Regions from separate parts of the Nonomuraea sp. H19 genome, predicted to be linked through region 1. Evidence: riboswitches for the same ligand, from Rfam matches in the RefSeq annotation. Region 1 holds a riboswitch; each other region holds the start of a gene.
What was found. A riboswitch is a leader RNA that binds a small molecule or an ion and turns the genes downstream of it on or off. The one in region 1 is predicted to bind S-adenosylmethionine.
Positions count from the first base shown of each region.

Region 2: it holds a riboswitch for S-adenosylmethionine, as region 1 does, so the genes downstream of both, ACTMTI_RS33190 (aminotransferase class V-fold PLP-dependent enzyme) here and ACTMTI_RS40455 (GNAT family N-acetyltransferase) in region 1, are expected to answer to the same signal.
Region 3: it holds a riboswitch for S-adenosylmethionine, as region 1 does, so the genes downstream of both, thrC (threonine synthase) here and ACTMTI_RS40455 (GNAT family N-acetyltransferase) in region 1, are expected to answer to the same signal.

Region 1 is NZ_JBQHCV010000023.1:179,497-182,762, forward strand. It holds gene ACTMTI_RS40440 (YbaB/EbfC family nucleoid-associated protein) at 1-73, shown strand, start outside; gene ACTMTI_RS40445 (cold-shock protein) at 145-351, opposite strand; gene ACTMTI_RS40450 (hypothetical protein) at 551-1,024, opposite strand; gene ACTMTI_RS40455 (GNAT family N-acetyltransferase) at 1,140-1,769, opposite strand; SAM riboswitch class I at 1,763-1,874, opposite strand; gene ACTMTI_RS40460 (DUF6055 domain-containing protein) at 2,106-3,266, shown strand, end outside.
Region 2 is NZ_JBQHCV010000017.1:77,165-80,430, forward strand. It holds gene ACTMTI_RS33185 (DoxX family protein) at 1-187, shown strand, start outside; gene ACTMTI_RS33190 (aminotransferase class V-fold PLP-dependent enzyme) at 191-1,498, opposite strand; SAM riboswitch class IV at 1,544-1,659, opposite strand; gene ACTMTI_RS33195 (TerC family protein) at 1,784-2,521, shown strand; gene ACTMTI_RS33200 (cytochrome P450) at 2,531-3,266, shown strand, end outside.
Region 3 is NZ_JBQHCV010000019.1:61,267-64,532, reverse strand. It holds gene ACTMTI_RS35455 (cold-shock protein) at 3-203, opposite strand; gene ACTMTI_RS35450 (MoaD/ThiS family protein) at 447-722, opposite strand; gene thrC (threonine synthase) at 747-1,982, opposite strand; SAM riboswitch class I at 1,996-2,137, opposite strand; gene ACTMTI_RS35440 (RNA polymerase sigma factor) at 2,217-2,771, opposite strand; gene ACTMTI_RS35435 (alpha,alpha-trehalose-phosphate synthase (UDP-forming)) at 2,803-3,266, shown strand, end outside.

The sequences.
Region 1 (3,266 bases):
GACCTTCAGCCGGGCCATGGACGAACAAGAGTCCCGTCTCGACGCGATCTTCCGCGAGATGGACGGCCGCTAGGAGCCGGCGCGCAAACGGGTCGGGGCCCGCACCCTTGCAGGTGCGGGCCCCGACCGTTGGGCTGTGCCGTGTCAGGCGGGAACGATGTTCTCCGCCTGCGGGCCCTTCTGGCCCTGGACGACGTCGAAGGCTACCTTCTGGCCCTCGACGAGCTCACGGTAGCCACCGTTGGAGACGATGTTGGAGTAGTGCGCGAAGACGTCGGCGCCGCCGCCGTCCTGCGCGATGAAGCCGAAGCCCTTTTCAGAGTTGAACCACTTCACGGTTCCGGTTGCCATAATTAGCTCCTTTGGATAGGCGCAGGGACGGAATCCACACCGTGTGGATCCGTGTCGCTGGGATGAGTCCCATCCGGAGATGACCGGAAACAAAAACGCACCTGAAGATGTTCGTCAGGTGCGCACAAGTCTTTATGGGTACCACAACTGCAACTCCTTCAGTCTACCCGAGCCCTAGCTGTGGTGCAAACACCTGCCGTCAGGAGTGGACCGCTCGGATCTCCGTCACGACGAACTCGTCCACGATGTGCTGGTTCTGCACCAGATATCCGACCACGCCCGCCACCGCCTCCACACCCAGAGCGGCGCGCACCTGGCCGCTCAGGAGGTACACCAGGGGAGTCGACGGCTGGTCGATCGCGAACTGGCGGCCGTGGCGATGCACGTCGTGCAGGGCCCTGATCGGTACCGGCCGCGCCGAGGTGAACCACACGGCGACCTCCCACAACGGCAGCGCGGGATCGGCTTCGGCTTCGGCCGTGGCGTGGTAACAGGTGACGCAGCCGTGCCCGGCATGCTGCCCGTGCGGGCAGGTCCATTGGGCGATGTCGGCCCGGCTCTGGTCGTGGTTGCTCAGTATCGCCGCCTCGGTCACGCGGCGGCGTGCTGGTCGTTGATCCTCGGACGGGCGGGAGAAGTTGCTGGTGATGATCGGATCCCTTCGCTCCCACATTCCGATATCGACCTTAGTCCCCGATGACGGTTCCGCACATGGGCCCCCGCCGACGCGCGCCTGCCGATCTCGGCCCGCCTCCGCTGCCGCGCCCGGCCGGTCCGCCCATGCGGTGCTATCCGGCGTTCACGTTGGCGCTGGCGAGGCGGGTACGCAGTGCCGCCCTGACAGCCGGCCATTCGCCGGCGACCACCGAGAACATGGCCGAGTCCCGCAACAGTCCCTCCTCGCCCGGCGCCCACGAAGGTGACCAGCTCCGCAACACGCCTTCGAAACGCGCCCCCAGGCGCTCGATCGCGCGGCGCGACCGTTCGTTGCGGGCATCCGTCTTGAGATCGACCCGGGTCACGCCGAGGGTCTCGAACGCGTGGGTGAAGAGGAGGAACTTCGCCTCGGCGTTGATCCCGGTGCCCTGCGCCGATGCGGCGAGCCACGTCCAGCCGATCTCGATGGCCCGCAGGTCCTGCCGGCCGGGCCACGTCCTGGGATCCCAGAACGCGGTGCACCCCACGGCCAGGCCGTCCCGCACCCGTACCTGCGCAAAGGGAGTCAGACCCTCGCTTTCCCTCTCGAACTGCGCCGCAAGGTACGCCTTCATCTCGTCGGCTCGCGGCACCAGCGTAAAGCCGTACGCGGACCGGTCCTCCTCGGCGGCCCGCGCCAGGTCGGGCGCGTGGCTCATCGTGAGCGGCTCCAGCCGGACGAGTGATCCATGGAGCACGGGAACATCGAGCCGCAGGCTCATCGGAGTCCTCCTCATCGTTCCTGGCGTTGGCACCTTTCCCGCGTCCCCGCAGGCAGGTTGCCGGACCGTCACTGGGCCAGGTCCCTCGGATCCTCTGGATGAATCTTGATACGAGATCATGCCGGACTGCGCGAAAGGCGTCAAATGCCCACGAACGTGTGTAACTTTCATGCCGCGTCGGTGGCCTGGCACAGCTCGACACGCGGATTCTTCACGGATTGCGCTTCGGATCTTGACAGTTCTTGTTGCCGGCCCAACACTCGGAGCCGCCCGAAAAGTATGTGACATATCGCAGCGTGTTAACGCTAACACTGACCGTTATCCGGAGGTCGTTGAATGAGACGATTGCGGGTGGCCACAGCCGCCCTTCTGGTGCTCTTAGGCACCTTCCTGCTTCCCGCCGCACCGGCGGCGCAGGCGGCGGCCAAGACGGTTTACATCCCGTCGCGCTGGGCCAGCACCGGCGAAGTCCCGTGGGTCCAGGAGCGTACGAAGGAGTCGGCCAACTTCATCCTCCTGTGGGGCGACCGGTCGGGCACGAATCCGAAGACCGCGCCCTCGCCGTACAACTTCGATCCCGACAACATGCTCAGCCAGCTGGAGAACCTCTACTCCTTCTACGTGAACACCATGAAGTTCACGCCGGAGACCGGCCTGCTGGCTCAGCACAAGATCATCGTGATCGTCACCAGGACCTGGTCGAACGCGCCGCTCGACGCGTGGGCGACGGGCGGCTCGACCGACGGCCGGGTCGGCGTCATCAACATCGCCCCCGGGGCCGCTCTGCCCGGATCCTGGGGGCTGGCGCACGAGCTGGCGCACGTGTTCCAGAACTACACCTTCCTCGGCCGGTCCGGGTACGGGTTCACGCACCCGAGCGCCGGCACGTTCTGGGAGGCCAGCGCCGAGTTCATGGCGATGCAGGTCTACCCGAAGACGGCCGCCGGCGACCTCACGAGGTTCATCCGCACCGAGAACCTCGCCTACAGCAGCAGCCGGCACCACTACGGCGCCTGGATGCTCCTGCAGTACATCAAGGACCGCGACGGCCTGGCGATGTTCAACCGCCTCTGGAACGAGGCCAGGAACACCGAGCACCCGCTGGAGACCTACCGCCGCATCGCGGGCATCGACCAGGCGGAGCTCAACCGGCGGATGGGGGAGTACGCCCAGCGCAACGTCACCTGGGACTACTCCAACCGGGCCGACTTCATGCCGTTCATCAACAGCCTCTATCCGTTCATCACCGCCTACAACGGGGTGGCGGTGGAGGCGGTCAACGCCGCGGCCGGGCACTTCCGCATCTCCGACGCCCTCGCGCCGTCCGACTACGGCTACAACAAGATCCGCCTCGTTCCGAGCAGCGACGGCGCCCTGATCCGGATGCGGTTCAGGGGCCACGTCAACTCCGCGGCGCAGTCGGGCTGGTCGTACGGGTTCGTCGCGGTGAAGAACGGCACGCCCCGCTACGGCCCCGTCCACAACTCCTCGAACGGC
Region 2 (3,266 bases), on a different contig from region 1:
GGGAGGGCCTGGAGCGGCCTCCCAGCGGACGGGAGGCCCGAGGACGCCCGCGGAGTCCGCGACGCCGGCCGAGCCGCCGAGGGTGCCCCGGCAGCCGACCCACGACGACGGCATGAGGGACATCGACTCCCTGGTCACCGACGACCAGCAGCAGCACCCGAAGCCGCCGAAGCCGCCGAACCGCTGAGCGTCAGCGGGCGACGAGGTCCCTCAGCGCCGCGATCAGCCGGTCCACGTGCTCCTGTGTGGAGCCGATGCCGATCGAGGCCCGTACCGCGGCGACCGTTCCGTCCTCGCAGCCTTCGACGCGCTCCTGGTCGTCGCGCTCGGGCGTACCGAGCAGGTGCTGCAGGAACGGGTGCGCGCAGAACTTGCCGTCGCGCACGCCGATGCCGTACTCGCTGGACAGCACCTCGGCCACCTCACGAGCCGAGTAGCCGTCGACGGTGAACGACACGATGCCCACCCGCGGGTGGTCGTTCCCCCACAGCGACAGCTCTCGTACGCCCTCGATCGAGGCCAGCCCGGACCGCAGCCGCGCGATCAGCCGCTCCTCCTCCCGTACCAGCGCCGTCCAGCCGGTGGCGCTGAGCGCGTCGCACGCGGCGGCCAGCGCGATGGCGCCCAGCACGTTCGGGGTGCCCGCCTCGTGGCGCGCCTCGGGGTCGTCGTGCCACTCGACGGTCTCTCCCACCGAGCGCACCGCGCCCCCGCCCTTGAGGTACGGCTCCCCCTCGGCCAGCCAGTCCCGCCGCCCGACCAGCACTCCGGTGCCGAACGGCGCGTACAGCTTGTGGCCCGAGAACGCCACGTAGTCCAGGTCGAGCGCGGTCAGGTTGACCTGCCGGTGCGGTACGAGCTGCGCCGCGTCCACCAGGATGCGGGCGCCGTGCCGATGCGCGATGTGGGCCAGGGCGGCGACGGGCCACAGTTCGCCGGTGACGTTGGACGCGGCGGTGACGACGAGCAGCTTCGGCCCGTCGATCGCGGCCAGAGCCTCGTCGGCGGCGCGTACGGCATCGCCGGGGAAGGCGGGCGGCGCCAGCCGTACGGACTGCTTCCACGGCAGGAGTGAGGCGTGGTGCTCGGTGTCGAAGACCACGGTGGTGGTCCCGGCGGGCAGGCAACCGGCCAGGAGATTCGTGGCGTCGGTGGTGTTGCGGGTGAAGATCACGGCGTCGTCGGGGCGGGCGCCGACGAACGCCCTGACCGTCTGGCGGGCCTGCTCGTACCTGGCGGTGGTGAGCTGGGAGGCGTAGCCGGCGCCGCGGTGGACGCTGGAGTAGGCCGGGAGCGCGGCAGTGACGGCGGCGCTGACGGGCTCCAGACAGGGGGCGCTGGCCGCGTAGTCGAGATTGGCGTACCCGACCAGCCTGCCGCCCTTGACCGGCACCTCGAGGTCGGCCCCCAGCACCGCCGGAATCGGCCGGTGGCCGGTGCCGGCAACGCCCGTGGGAGCCTGGGCGGGGACGGAGTTGAAGATCGTCAGCGTGGACACGGCACATCTCCTCAAGGGTCATCGGACCCCTGGAAGCAGCCACGGAGCCCGCGCTTGCCCGCCACCCCTCGTGGCGGACCAGGTCTTCACCCGGGGCACCCCGCCGCGGACGCGAGGGTTGCCGGCCAGCTAGCCGGGGCTTGTCGCTGGCACTCATGACCTATGTGCCGCACTATAACCCAACCACCGCCTTGTTTTGCAAGCCGCGAACTTCTGCGGGTCCTGACTCGTTGGTACCGGAAGTCGTCAATCGCGTGGCATGGAGGTGCACAGATGTTGGCCTGGGTGACGGACCCACAGATATGGATCGGCTTCTTCACTCTGGTGGCCCTGGAGATCGTGCTAGGGATCGACAACATCATCTTCATCTCCATCCTGGCCGGGAAGCTACCGCCGGAGCAGCGGGACAGAGCCCGTGTGCTGGGTCTGGCCGCGGCCCTGATCAGCCGCCTGCTCCTGCTGCTCGGGCTGTCGTGGGTCGTGCAGCTCACCGAGCCGTTGTTCGCCGTCTTCGGCCATGACATCTCGGGGCGCGATCTGATCCTGCTGCTCGGCGGCCTGTTCTTGCTGGCCAAGAGCGTCACGGAGATCAGCCACAGCATGGACGCCCCCGGCGACAAGGACGGCAAGAAGGCCGCCGCCGCGTCCTTCGCCTCGGTGATCATGCAGATCATGGTCCTCGACATCGTGTTCTCGCTCGACTCGGTCATCACCGCGGTCGGCATGGTGGACGAGCTCGGCGTGATGATCGCGGCGGTCGTGGTCGCGGTGCTGGTGATGCTGTTCGCCTCCGGGCCGATCAGCCGCTTCGTGGACAAGCACCCGAGCATCAAGATGCTGGCGCTGGCGTTCCTGGTGCTGATCGGCGTGGTGCTCGTCGCCGAGGGCATGGGCCAGCACATTCCCAAGGGCTACATCTACTTCGCGATGGCCTTCTCGGTCATCGTGGAGCTGCTGAACATCCGGATGCGCAGCAGGCACGCCAAGGAGCTGGAGCCGGAGGAGACTCGTGATCAAGCCTAAGATGAAGTAGTGCGCTTTGACCCCTGGAATCCGGATTTCGTGGCCTACCCGTACCGGGTCTATGACGAGCTGAGGCGCGAGGCGCCCGTCTGCTACTTCGAGCCGACGAACCAGTGGCTGATCTCGCGCCACGCCGACGTGAACACCCTGCTCAGGGACCGCCGCCTGGGCCGGTCCTACCTTCACGTCGCCTCCCACGAAGAGTTCGGCAAGCAGCCCGAGCCGGAGTTCCAGGAGCCGTTCTGGCGGGTGATCAGGGCAGGCATGCTCGACGTGGAGCCGCCGGTGCACACCAGGCTGCGCCGGCTGGTCTCCAAGGCGTTCACGCCGCGCATGGTCGAGTCCCTGCGGCCCCGCGTGCGGGCCATGGCCGAGGACCTGGTGGACGCGTACGTGGAAAAGGGCGGCGGGGATGTGATCGCCGAGGTCGCCGAGCCGTTGCCGGTGACGGTGATCGCGGAGATGCTCGGCATCCCCGAGAGCGACCGCGAGCTGCTGCGCCCCTGGTCGGCCGGCATCTGCGGCATGTACGAGCTCAACCCCGGCATCGAGGCTCAGCACACCGCGGTACGCGCGGCGGCGGAGTTCGCCGGCTACCTCAAGTCTCTGGCCGGCGAGCGCCGCGAGAAGCCCGGCGACGACCTGATCAGCGCGCTCACCCAGATTCCCGAGCTGACCGAGGACGAGCTGGTCGGCACCTGCGTCCTGCTGCTCAACGCCGGTCACGAGGCCACCGTGAACGTGA
Region 3 (3,266 bases), on a different contig from region 1:
AATCAGACCGCGCGGACAGCCTCGGCCTGCGGTCCCTTCTGGCCCTGCGTGATCTCGAACTCGACGCGCTGCCCCTGTTCGAGAGATCGATACCCGTCCATCAGGATCGCTGAGTAATGGACGAATACATCCTTACCACCGTCTACCGCGATGAAGCCGTAGCCCTTGTCCGCGTTGAACCACTTGACGGTGCCCTGCGCCACTTCCGACTCCTCTTACTGGGCTAACAGATCTCGCCCATTCCACCGCGAGACCTGTAATCGCCTGACTTAACGGAAAATCAGCCAGACGATCGCCCTCGACCATACCTGTGGCACAGCGTTTGGCAACAGAGTCAAACCACAAACAACGCATTTCCGCACAAGGGAGGTTGTTCAACGTTGAATTGGTGACGAAAAGGAGAAGGCGCCCACTAGGGGCGCCTTCAAGGATGTGATCTACTGCACTCAGCCGCCGGCGACCGCCGGGATGATGGAGATCTGCGTGCCCTCAGGGGCTGGAGTGTCGAGCCCTTGGGCGAAACGGACGTCCTCTTCCCCCACGTAAACATTGACAAAACGCCGAATCTTGCCCGATTCATCCAGAATTCTCGCGCCGATCCCCGGGTAGTCGGAGTCGAGCTTGGCGAGGACGTCACGAAGAGTCGCGCCTTCGCCACTCACTTCGGCGTTGCCCCCGGTGTAGGTGCGTAGAATCGTTGGGATCCGCACAGAGACGCTCATGGTTATAACTCGCTTTCCTGGTAGTCAGACAGCCGCACGAAACGCGTCGAGAGAGGGCCGGATCACGGCGGTGGGCTTGGCGGCGTCGCCGCTGATCGCGTCGAGCGTCTTGAGCCCGTCTCCGGTGTTCAGCACCACGGTCTCGGCCTCGGGATCGAGCTGCCCCGTCTCGACGAGCTTCTTGAGCACGCCCACGGTCACCCCGCCCGCGGTCTCGGCGAAGATGCCCTCCGTCGAGGCCAGCAGCTTGATCGCGGCCACGATCTCGGCATCCGTGACGTCCTCGACGGCCCCTCCGGTGCGCCGGGCGATGTCCAGCACGTACGGCCCGTCCGCCGGGTTTCCGATGGCCAGCGACTTGGCGATGGTGTCCGGCTTGACCGGCTGGACGACGTCGTGCCCGGCCTTGTAGGCCGCCGACACCGGCGAGCACCCGGCCGCCTGCGCCCCGAAGATCTTGTAAGGCGTGTCCTCGACCAGCCCCAGCGCGACCAGCTCCTTGAAGCCCTTGTCGATCTTCGTGAGCTGCGAGCCCGAGGCGATGGGAATGACGATCTGCTCGGGCAGCCGCCAGCCGAGCTGCTCGGCGATCTCGTACGCGAGCGTCTTGGAGCCCTCGGCGTAGTAAGGCCGCAGGTTGACGTTGACGAACCCCCACTTGTCACCCAGAGGGTCGCCGATCAGCTCGGAGCAGAACCTGTTGACCTCGTCGTACGTCCCGTCGATCCCGATCAGCTTGCCGCCGAACACCCGCGCCATGGTGATCTTGGCTTCTTCGAGGTTCGCCGGGATGAACACGCAGGCGTCGAGCCCGGCCCGCGCCGCCGCGGCGGTGACCGCGCCCGCGAGGTTGCCGGTGGAGGAGCAGGAAAGCGTGTGGAAACCGAAGTTGCGCGCCGCCTCGACGGCGATGGCGACCACTCGGTCCTTGAAGGAGTGGGTGGGGTTGCCCGAGTCGTCCTTCACGTAGAGGGACTCGATGCCGAGCGCCCGCCCGAGGTTGCCCGCCTTGACCAGCTTGGTCCAGCCCGGGTTCATGTTGGGCTTGCTGATCACGTCGGCCGGCACGGGCAGCAGCGAACGGTAGCGCCAGATGTTCGCGGGACCCGACTCGATGTCCGCGCGGCTCACGCCGCCGAAATCGTAGGCCGCCTCGAGCGGCCCGAAACACTCCAGACAGGCGAAGCTGGGACCCAGCGGGTAGCGCGTGCCGCACTCGCGGCAGGACAGAGCGACAGCAGGACCAAAGTCGAGCGACATGAAGCGAGGCCTTCCCTCATCTTCGCCCACGGCCACCTTGACCGCGAACCGGAATTGGCACCTTGTCCCGGTCGGCCTCGCCAGGTCGCGAGTCACAAGCCGGGAGGGTTGCCGGGGCTTCGCAGGGCCGGTCCCTCCACCCCTCTGGATGAGCAATATTCAGTTGTTGACAGAGACTGTACCTGCCGGAGTAGCCGGAACGGCCATCTGTCTCAGCAAATGAGACGCCAAGTCTCAGCGATAGTCCTCCCCCAGGGCGGCCTGCACGTATTTGCGTGCCTGGTGAATGCGTGACTTCGCGGTGCCGAGCGGGATGCCTAGCTGCTCGGCCACTTCGTTGTAGTCGAGCTGGACGATGTCGCGCAGCACCAGCGCCTGCGCCAGGTCGGGCTTGTCGGCCTCCAGCGCCTCCATCGCGTCGAGCAGGTCGAGCCGCGAGCCCGCGATCACGCTGACCCGCCGCACGTCGGGCTTCTGCATCGGCAGTTCGTCCGAGGTCTGCTCGGCCGCCCGGCGTTTGAGAGAGCGGTAGGTGGTGCGCGCGCAGTTGGCGGTCACGATGTGCAGCCAGGTGCTGAACCTGGCCCGGCCCTCGAACCGCCCGATGTTGCGGGCCACAGCCAGCAAGGTGTCCTGGGATGCCTCCTCCGCGTCCTGGTGATAAGGCAGGATCCGGGCACAGTGCCGCATCACATCGGGTTCGATCCTGGCCAAAAGCTCGCCAAGCGCGCGATGATCTCCGGCTGCGGCGGATCGGGCGAGTTCCTCGGTTAGCTCATCAAGCGCCATAGCTGGGATCCTATGATCGAAGGGAGCCTGTATGAACAGCGTTCTGGTGGCCTCCAACAGAGGGCCCGTCTCCTTCACCGTCTCCGACGACGGCGAGCTGACCATGAAGCGCGGCGGCGGCGGTCTCGTGTCCGGGCTGTCCGGTGTGGCGAAAGACGACGGCGTGCTGTGGGTTTGCGCGGCGTTGTCCGACGACGACCGCAGCGCCGTACGCCTGGCTCCCGGCGGCCGGATCGACCAGGCCGGCTACGACACGGGCCCGCTGCGGATGCTCGACATCCCGTCGGCCACCTTCCACCGGGCCTACAACGCCGTGGCCAACTCCACGCTGTGGTTCGTCAACCACCTGCTCTACGACATCCCCAACGCGCCCAACTTCGGCACGAGGTTCGCGCGCGAGTGGGAGTCCTACCGTGACTACAACGGCGCGTTCGCGCTGGCGCTGGCCGAGGAGGCCGGGCACGGCGCCCGCGTGATGGTGCAGGACTACCACCT